Regions from separate parts of the uncultured Agrobacterium sp. genome, predicted to be linked through region 3. Evidence: predicted binding sites of a transcription regulator. Region 3 holds the regulator's gene; each other region holds the start of a gene.
The links. The regulator PhoB, encoded in region 3, activates phosphate uptake and scavenging genes when phosphate is short. The targets are predictions, from matches to a motif close to TGTCATNNANCTGTCAT.

Region 1: the regulator PhoB is predicted to act here: its motif matches at 1,430-1,446, upstream of QZ869_RS01590 (DUF465 domain-containing protein).
Region 2: the regulator PhoB is predicted to act here: its motif matches at 1,025-1,041, upstream of QZ869_RS09930 (LTA synthase family protein).
Region 4: the regulator PhoB is predicted to act here: its motif matches at 944-960, upstream of QZ869_RS11095 (esterase-like activity of phytase family protein).

What each region holds. Positions count from the first base shown of each region.
Region 1 is NZ_CAJYTV010000003.1:133,548-135,749, reverse strand. It holds gene QZ869_RS01600 (thiamine phosphate synthase) at 1-101, opposite strand, end outside; gene QZ869_RS01595 (sulfite exporter TauE/SafE family protein) at 284-1,048, shown strand; gene QZ869_RS01590 (DUF465 domain-containing protein) at 1,192-1,368, opposite strand; gene QZ869_RS01585 (DUF465 domain-containing protein) at 1,605-1,808, shown strand; gene purE (5-(carboxyamino)imidazole ribonucleotide mutase) at 1,850-2,202, shown strand, end outside.
Region 2 is NZ_CAJYTV010000011.1:289,250-291,451, reverse strand. It holds gene QZ869_RS09935 (NAD+ synthase) at 1-847, opposite strand, end outside; gene QZ869_RS09930 (LTA synthase family protein) at 1,132-2,202, shown strand, end outside.
Region 3 is NZ_CAJYTV010000016.1:298,340-300,541, reverse strand. It holds gene QZ869_RS15005 (hypothetical protein) at 1-398, shown strand, start outside; gene phoB (phosphate regulon transcriptional regulator PhoB) at 470-1,153, opposite strand; gene phoU (phosphate signaling complex protein PhoU) at 1,176-1,892, opposite strand; gene pstB (phosphate ABC transporter ATP-binding protein PstB) at 1,983-2,202, opposite strand, start outside.
Region 4 is NZ_CAJYTV010000011.1:536,505-538,706, reverse strand. It holds gene QZ869_RS11100 (aminodeoxychorismate synthase component I) at 1-901, shown strand, start outside; gene QZ869_RS11095 (esterase-like activity of phytase family protein) at 1,082-2,202, shown strand, end outside.

The sequences.
Region 1 (2,202 bases), on a different contig from region 3:
CCGCCCCTGAGGGCATCCTCCAGCGCCTTGGCTTGCAGGCCAGCATCTTCGCCTTGCGGCACGATCAGAACCAGGCGGCAGCGATCTTCAGGAGAACCCATGATTTTTCCATTTCCCGCAGAAAGAACGCTTCATCGCCAATCTGCACTCGTTTTCACATCCCTTTTCCGATAAACCGGACTGCACGAAGGATCAACAGTCGATCGCCGGACTCTTTGCGGTCTTTCCGCTCCTGCCCGCCTGGAAATTCACCTCCCATCGCCTCGCTCATCAAGTCTCAGCCATGTCTCTCGATCTCCATTTCTTCCTTGTTGCCATACCCGCCGTCATTCTGGTCGGCCTGTCGAAAGGCGGGCTTGGCGGTGCCTTGGCTCTCATGGGCGTACCGCTGATGGCGCTTGCCGTGCCGCCGGTGCAGGCGGCAGCCATCTTCCTGCCCATCCTGATCGTCATGGATCTGGTGGCTCTCTGGGCATGGCGCCACCATAACCACCGCAAGACGCTGCTTTTGATGCTGCCGGGCGCCCTTGCGGGCATCGCGCTCGGCTGGGCCACCTCGACGCTGATTTCGCCCAATGCCATGCGGCTCGTGGTAGCCGCCGTCACCATCATCTTCGTGTTGCGCTATTTCTATGAATCCTACCGCATGCGCGGCGGACATGAGATTGCACCAAAGCCGCAACGACCGGCAGCGGCGACGCTCTGGTCCAGCCTTTCCGGCTATGCCAGCTTCGTGGCGCATGCGGGCGGCCCACCCTTCCAGATCTATGTGCTGCCGCTGAAACTGGACCCCAAGACCTATACCGGAATGAGCGTGCGTTTCTTCGCCATCATGAACGCGGTCAAACTCATCCCCTATTTTGCACTTGGTGCGCTGGATTCCACCAACCTCACCACCTCCGCGACGCTTCTGCCGGTGGCGATGATTGCCACATTTGCCGGTGCCAAAGTAGTCAAATATATGAAGCCTGCCGTCTTCTACCCCCTGATGTACGGCATGGCCTTCATCGCTGCCCTGAAGCTCTTATGGGATGGCCTCGCTGCCTGATGGTGCAGCGACTGGAAAAAGCGCCTTTTTCTTTAAGACGCCGCCAGCAAAAAGGCCCTGATCGCGCTATGCAACCAGGGCCTCGAACTTTTGCCGCTTCTCAGGCGCCGCCAGCGCCCTGCGGCCTCAATAATCATTGATAATCAATGTTTCGTGGTCGCTTTCAGCCTCTGCAACTCGTCTTTCAGGCGCAGCTTTCTGCGTTTAATGTCTGCAATCTCCCGGTCGTCGGAAGATGGGGAAGCAAGAATACTTTCGAGCTCCTCCTCCAGAGCACCGTGTTTCTTTTCGAGCGATGCAATATGAGCCTGAATGGTCATGCGGCACGTCCTTCCTAGTTGAACCTACCTCCAGCTCTCCAATCGCTGGAGTTTCAGGTTTACGACACCAATGTGACATGGAAAGCGAGGTTTGTCGAAGGCGAAATCGAGGCAATAGTGCGGCAAAAATGCTGGCAAGGAAAACTTCCCGTTACTGCCATTTGATGGTACAGGCACGAGGACGAATAACAAACATGCCGGATGGCGGTCCGGTTCATTACAATGGGGACGACGAGATGCCCGACCAGGAACAGGCGGACGTCCGGCTTACGCTGGCAAGGCTGAGGCAGGAGCACGAGGACTACGACGCGGCCATCAACGCGATGATCCAGACCAGTTGCGAAGCGCTCAGAATTCAAAGAATGAAAAAGAAGAAGCTGGCGATCAAAGACAAGATGACCCAGATCGAAGATCAGATCATCCCGGATATCATCGCCTGATAAACCCTGACGCCCAAAGTCTCTGGACAAGGAGAGGCCGCTTGACCACCGAAATTCCGCCCGTCGCCATCATCATGGGAAGCCAGTCGGACTGGGAAACCATGAAGAACGCCGCCGATACGCTGGACGCGCTCGACATCGAATATGAGGCGCGCATCGTGTCCGCCCACCGCACGCCGGAACGGATGTTCGATTTCGCAACGAATGCGAAAGACGAAGGCTTCAAGGTCATCATCGCCGGTGCAGGCGGTGCCGCCCACCTGCCAGGCATGACGGCGGCGCTCACGCCTCTTCCGGTCTTTGGCGTGCCCGTTCAGTCGAAAACCATGTCCGGTCAGGACAGCCTCTATTCGATCGTGCAGATGCCGGCAGGTATTCCGGTCGGCACACTTGC
Region 2 (2,202 bases), on a different contig from region 3:
AGCCCAGCATGCAGGCGCGATAATCTGCCTCCTCGCCTTCGGGAATATGCGACACCGGTCCTTGGCTGCAATGCCAGCCATTCTCGGTACGCTTCCAGTCGGTAACGGCAAGCGTCGCTTCGAACTGGCTCATCTGAAATGCCAGCGTCTTATCGGCGTTGAAGCCGAAGCTTGCCCCGTCAAAAACCAGTTCATCCTGACCGCCAAGCTGATTGGCGAACACGAGAGGCAGCCCGCTTTCGATAACCTGCCGCAGCGCCACCTGATGACGCACATCGACCTTGCCGCGATAATAGGGCGAGCCATTCGGAACCAACAATATTTCAGCGCCGGCCTCGGCTAGTGTCTCGCAGATACCGAGATCGTTCCAGATTTCTTCGCAAATCGGGATGCCGATGCGGACGCCCCGGAAATTGTAAGGGCCGGAGATGGAGCCTTCGCTGAAGACACGCTTCTCGTCAAACTCGCCGTAGTTTGGCAGGTCGACCTTGTCACGCAGAGCGACAATCGCTCCACCATCCAGCAAGGCGACCGAGTTATGCCTGCCCTTCTCGCCCTGACGGGGGAAGCCGATGATAACGCCCGGGCCGCCATCCGCCGTTTCTGCGGCCAGATCCTCTACCGCCTTGAGGCAGGCTTTCAAGAATGCCGGCTTCAGGACCAGATCTTCCGGGGGATAGCCGGAGATGAAAAGCTCCGTCAGCAGAAGTAGATCGGCGCCTTGGGCTGCGGCATCCGCTCTCGCCTCTCGCGCTTTTGCTAGGTTGCCAGCGACATCGCCGACGGTCGGATTGAACTGGCCGATGGCGATCCGGAACGTGTGGGGAATGGTCTGTTCTGTGCTCATGCCTTCCTCATTATCGCGCCGGCTCTCACTGTGCAACGCGCAGGATAAAACTGTTATAAAACAACGGCCCTTCAAGAAGGTTTCGGCATGGGAATGCCGGACATCCACGGCTCACGCAATGGTTACGCGCCAGACCTGTGAATTGCGCATAGTTCATGTCGCGTTCATTGCCTGTATGTGACAGTTAGATGACACTTATATGACGGGTGATTCATGCCTGTCCCCATGACTGCCGGAGTATAATCGTGACGAAATCGGTGCCCAAAACAACGGTTGCCGAAAGGATGAAACACGTCCTTTCAAACCCATGGACACGGTTCCCTGCCCGTGAAGCCGGTAACATCCAGTCCGTGGTCAATCTCGTTCTTGCAGCCGTTCTCCTTGTGGTATGCATGGAGTGGATTGCGCGAGGCACATTGCACGACGTCGCTACCTTTCTGCTTTCGTCTTCGCGACCCGGACTGACAACGGTCTGCGCAGTGGTCATCGGTCTCATGGCGCTGGACGCTGTCTTCGGGCGTCACTACCGATCGCTGATCGTTGCAGTTCCGCTGCTCGTCTTGCCCGCTTTTTTCTCCAGTCAGAAACAGCTCTATCTCTCCGATCCGCTTTACCCCTCGGACCTGCTTTTCGGACGCCAGATTATCCAGCTATTGCCAGCCATGCTGAAGGCGCAGCCTCTGACTGCCTTGTTTCTTGCGGTCGGAGTTGCCGCTGCCGTATTCGCGGCTGTCCTTCTGTGGCGCCTTTCTTCCAAACATGCGCCTGTCATTCCTCTCAAAGCCAGGATGTGGAGGCTGGCGCTTGCCGTTCCGGTGTTTGTCAGCTTCGGATCAATGATGGAATATTCAAGCTATTCCTGGATCAGGGACAGATTGAACATCATTCCGATGATGTGGGATCAGAAGGAAAATTACCGGCACAACGGCTTCATCATGGCGTTTGCCTTCAATATTCCCATGGCGAAAGTGACTGCGCCCTATGGCTACGGCGCGGAGACCATCGCAGACATCGCCTCCGATAGCTCGGCCTTCGCCGTCAACCATAGCAAGCGGCCAGACGTGATCATGATCATGAGCGAATCGCTATGGGATCCGACGCGGCTGGAAAATGTCCGTTTTTCGGAAGATCCGATGCCGCAAATCCGCGCCATGCAATCCGGCCATGTCTTTTCCCCGGAGTTTGGCGGCATGACGGCCAATGTCGAGTTCGAAGCGCTGACAGGATTCAGCAATGCGTTTCTGCCTTATGGCAGCATCCCCTATCAGCAATATGTGCGACGTCCGATGCCATCGCTCGCCACTTTCTTCCGCTCGGAGGGCTACTCCGCCATTGCTGTCCATCCCTTCCAGGAG
Region 3 (2,202 bases):
CGCGCCGCGCACGCGGCGACGGGACGGTATATGTCGAATGGCGACGGGGTCGCTACTGGCTGATCTGCGAAGAGCGTGGCAAGGAGTATTGGCGGCGCGAGGCGAACGACATGGACGATGCCGCGTTCCAACTGATGTCGATCGTCTCGAGCGCGTTGGTGCGCGATCGAGAGCTTGAGTTTCGGCAAAAGCAAGCCGGTCGCTCTGGCGATCCTGACCGCTACTCGCGCTGGAACTGGATGTATCAGGAAATCGAGCTGATGAACGACATCAAGGAGAGTTATGGCGCTCGAACCAGAGCCCACTATGAGGAGGTGCTGCAACGCAGCCCGCTATCGCAGGACGAAATAGACGCCGCGCGCTATCCCCTTCCTACCTCGAGATCTGACGCCCCGTAGCCATATGCTGCAGGCTGCTGCGTGAGAAAAATCGGAGCGCTTGCCATGATAGAAAGCGCTCCCTAAGGCAATCAGGCTTCCATGGAATATCCGGCACCGCGAACGGTACGGATCACATCCTGCATGCTCGAGAAGTTCAGTGCCTTGCGCAGGCGACCAACATGGACGTCCACCGTGCGTTCATCCACGTAGATGTCATGTCCCCAGACGCCATCGAGAAGCTGAGATCTGGAGAAGACGCGTCCCGGCGACGTCATGAGGAATTCCAACAGACGGAACTCGGTCGGCCCAAGGCGGACTTCGCGGCTTTTGCGGTGAACGCGATGCGTCTCACGGTCGAGTTCGATATCACCGCATTTCAGCACCGAGGACAAAACCTCGGGTTTGGCGCGACGCAGCATCGCCTTGACACGTGCCATCAGCTCCGGCGTGGAAAAGGGTTTGACGACATAGTCGTCGGCGCCCGTAGCCAGACCGCGAACCCGTTCGCTTTCCTCGCCGCGCGCCGTCAGCATGATGATCGGCAGACGTTCGGTTTCGGGGCGCATACGCAGGCGACGGCAAAGCTCGATGCCGGAGACGCCTGGCAACATCCAGTCAAGGATGAGAAGATCCGGCGTGCGCTCCTGGAGGCGGATTTCCGCCTCGTCGCCACGCGGAATAGTGTCGACGTCATAGCCTTCGGATTCGAGATTGTAACGCAGGAGGACGCTCAGCGCCTCCTCATCTTCGACAACGGCGATTTTCGGCACCATGGCTCCAGATCCTATCTGTCGCTTACTCGGTCACAGCGCCGAGCGTGTTGGAACTATCGTCCTTCGGACGCTCACCTGCCGGCTGGCTGCCGGTGGTCATGTAGTAGATGGTCTCGGCAATGTTGGTCGCGTGATCGCCAACACGCTCGATGTTCTTGGCGCAGAACAGAAGATGCGTGCAGGTGGTGATGTTGCGCGGATCTTCCATCATGTAGGTCAGAAGCTCGCGGAAGAGCGAGGTGTACATGGCGTCGATCTCTTCATCGCGCTCGCGGATGGCCTGGGCCTTTTCCGCCGAACGCGTGGAGTAGACGTCCAGCACTTCCTTCAGCTGAACCAGCGCCAGTTCCGACAGGTGCTCCAGGCCACGCGCCAGTTTACGCGGAACGCCGGTGCCTGCCACTGCAATGACGCGCTTGGCGGTGTTCTTGCCCAGATCGCCGACGCGCTCGAGGTCTGCGGCGATGCGCAGCGAACCGATGATTTCGCGCAGGTCCGCCGCCATCGGCTGACGCTTGGCGATCGTCACGATCGCCTTGTCGCCGATTTCACGCTCGGCGTGATCGAGGATCGTATCGTCGGAGATGACCTTCTGCGCCAAGGCCGCATCGGAATTGACGAGCGCGCGCACTGCGTCGGCGCACATCTGCTCGGCCAGTCCGCCCATTTCGGCGATCCGGCGGCTGAGGAACTTCAGCTCCTCGTCATAGGCTGACATGATGTGGGAATGTGTCGGCATAGTCGTAATCTCCAGTTTCGAAACGCCCTGTCGCAAGCCTTTTGTTGGCTCAAGCGACAGGCGCGGTGGGATGCGCGGGCAACAGCAGGATCAGCCGAAACGACCCATGATATAGTCCTGGGTACGCTGGTCATCCGGGTTGGTGAACATCTTGTCCGTATCGTTCTCCTCGACCAGATGACCGAGGTGGAACATGGCGGTGCGCTGGGACACGCGAGCGGCCTGCTGCATCGAGTGGGTCACGATGACGATGGTGTAGTTGGCGCGAAGCTCGTGGATCAGTTCCTCGACCTTGGCAGTCGCGATCGGG
Region 4 (2,202 bases), on a different contig from region 3:
CTTCAGCTCACCAGCCGGTGACATGACCCGTATGCCTAAGCCATTGAATATCCTGGCGGCTGACGCTTTGTTGAGCGATCTCAAACCCTCCTGGTCTTTCGCGGATTATGAAACGCAGTTCAACAGATTGCACCAGCATCTGCGCCAGGGAGATTGTTACCAGGCTAATCTTACTATGCCTGTCACCGGTCGGTGGCACGGTGATCCGCTTGCCGGGTTCTGGTCTCTGATCGACCGTCAGCCGGTGAAATATGGCGCCTTGATCGATCTTGGTGGGCCTGTGATTCTGTCGCGCTCTCCCGAACTGTTTTTCTCGGTCGATGCGGAGGGCTGGATCGCGACCCATCCGATGAAGGGCACCGTCAAGCGCGGATCGTCGGCGGAGGAAGATGCGGCTCTGATTGAGGCCATGGGCAAGGATGAGAAAACGCTTGCCGAAAATCGCATGATTGTCGATCTGCTGCGCAATGATATTTCACGGATCACGGAAGTCGGCACGCTACATGTGCCGAAGCTTTTCGAGATCGAGACCTATCCAACCGTCCACCAGATGGTCAGCCATGTGCGGGCCAAGCTGTTACCCGATGTGAGCATTGGTGATATCTTCGCCGCTCTCTTTCCCTGCGGTTCGGTGACGGGTGCGCCGAAAATGCGGGCGATGGAAATCCTGCACGATCTGGAAATCGGCCTACGCGATGTCTATTGCGGTGCCATTGGACTCATATCGCCAAAGGGGGAAATGCGCTTTTCCGTGGCGATCCGCACCATTACTTTGTTCGACGATGGACGAGCGACCTTCAATGTCGGAGGCGGGATCGTTTTCGATTCCACTGCGCAGTCCGAATATGACGAGTGCTTGCTGAAGGCGAAGTTCGCAGCTGGTAAGCGAAAACTCGGCTGAGCTGGTCAAACGCATGAAGGTCGGATGAAGAGACGGCATCGCCGTCATGCAAGTGTCATATCCTGCTCTTAGAGACAGTGCGCAGAAGGTACGCTTCGACATGCACCAAAACCATGCGCGGCTGCGCGATGGGACATGTCGGAGAGACCATCTTTCTTTGTTTCTCAAGGATATCGCTCCATGACATCATTCCGTTCCGTGACCTCTCGCGGGCTTGCCGCCGCGCTGGCGACATCGATCTTCATCTTTCCTGCCGCTGCGATGGCTGAAAGCAGCGCCACCGCAAATGGCGTCAGCTATGCTAACAAGGGTCTCGTCGCCATCGGGCGCATTCCCGCCAGCCAGCGCGACAAGTTGGGTGAAACCTTCGGCTCAGGTTCCGGCATGGCGATCGATGCCACCAGCTGGAAGAAGGATGGCGATGCCTATCGCGGTTCGCTATGGCTGTTGCCGGACCGTGGCTACAACGTCGAAGGCACGACGGATTATGATGCCCGCATCAACAAGATCGATGTCACGCTGATGCCCGCAACGGGCGGCGATGTGGCTGCGGACAAGCAGCAGACGGGTGTTCAGGCGAAACTTGCCGATACGCTGCTTTTGACCGATGAGCAGGGCAAGAACATGACAGGCCTCGACCCGGAGGCAGGTACCCGTCCGGCGAGCGGCGCAACGCCAGTGCTGCCTTTTGCCTCTACCGGTAAGGTCTCTCTCGATGCCGAGGCTGTTGTGCGCCTAGCGGATGGCTCGTTCCTCATCAGCGACGAGTACGGACCCTATATCTATCATTTCTCTGCCGATGGTAAGATGATCTCGGCCACGCAGCCGCCAAAGGCGCTGCTGCCGATGCGCAAGGGTGAGATCAACTTCTCGTCCAACAATGTTGGCGAAGGCGGCAAGAAGCCTGATCCGAAGGATCCCGAAACCGGGCGCCAGAACAATCAGGGTCTTGAAGGCATGTCACTAACCCCGGATGGCAAATACCTCATTGCCGTTCTGCAATCGGCGACCCGTCAGGATGGTGGTGATTCCTCGTCGACTCGCGATCATACCCGCGCACTGGTCTACGATGCGAGCGATGTCGACCACCTGAAGCTTGCGCATGAATATGTCGTGCCGCTGCCGAAGTTCGAAGGCAAGGACAAGAAGCTCGTGGCAGCCCAGAGCGAAATTTTGGCGCTGTCCGACAAGGCCTTCCTGATGCTGGCGCGTGACAGCAACAACGGTCAGGGCCTGAAGGGCGATACGTCTGTCTACCGTAAAATCGAACTCGTTGATCTTTCCGGCGCCACTGATATTGC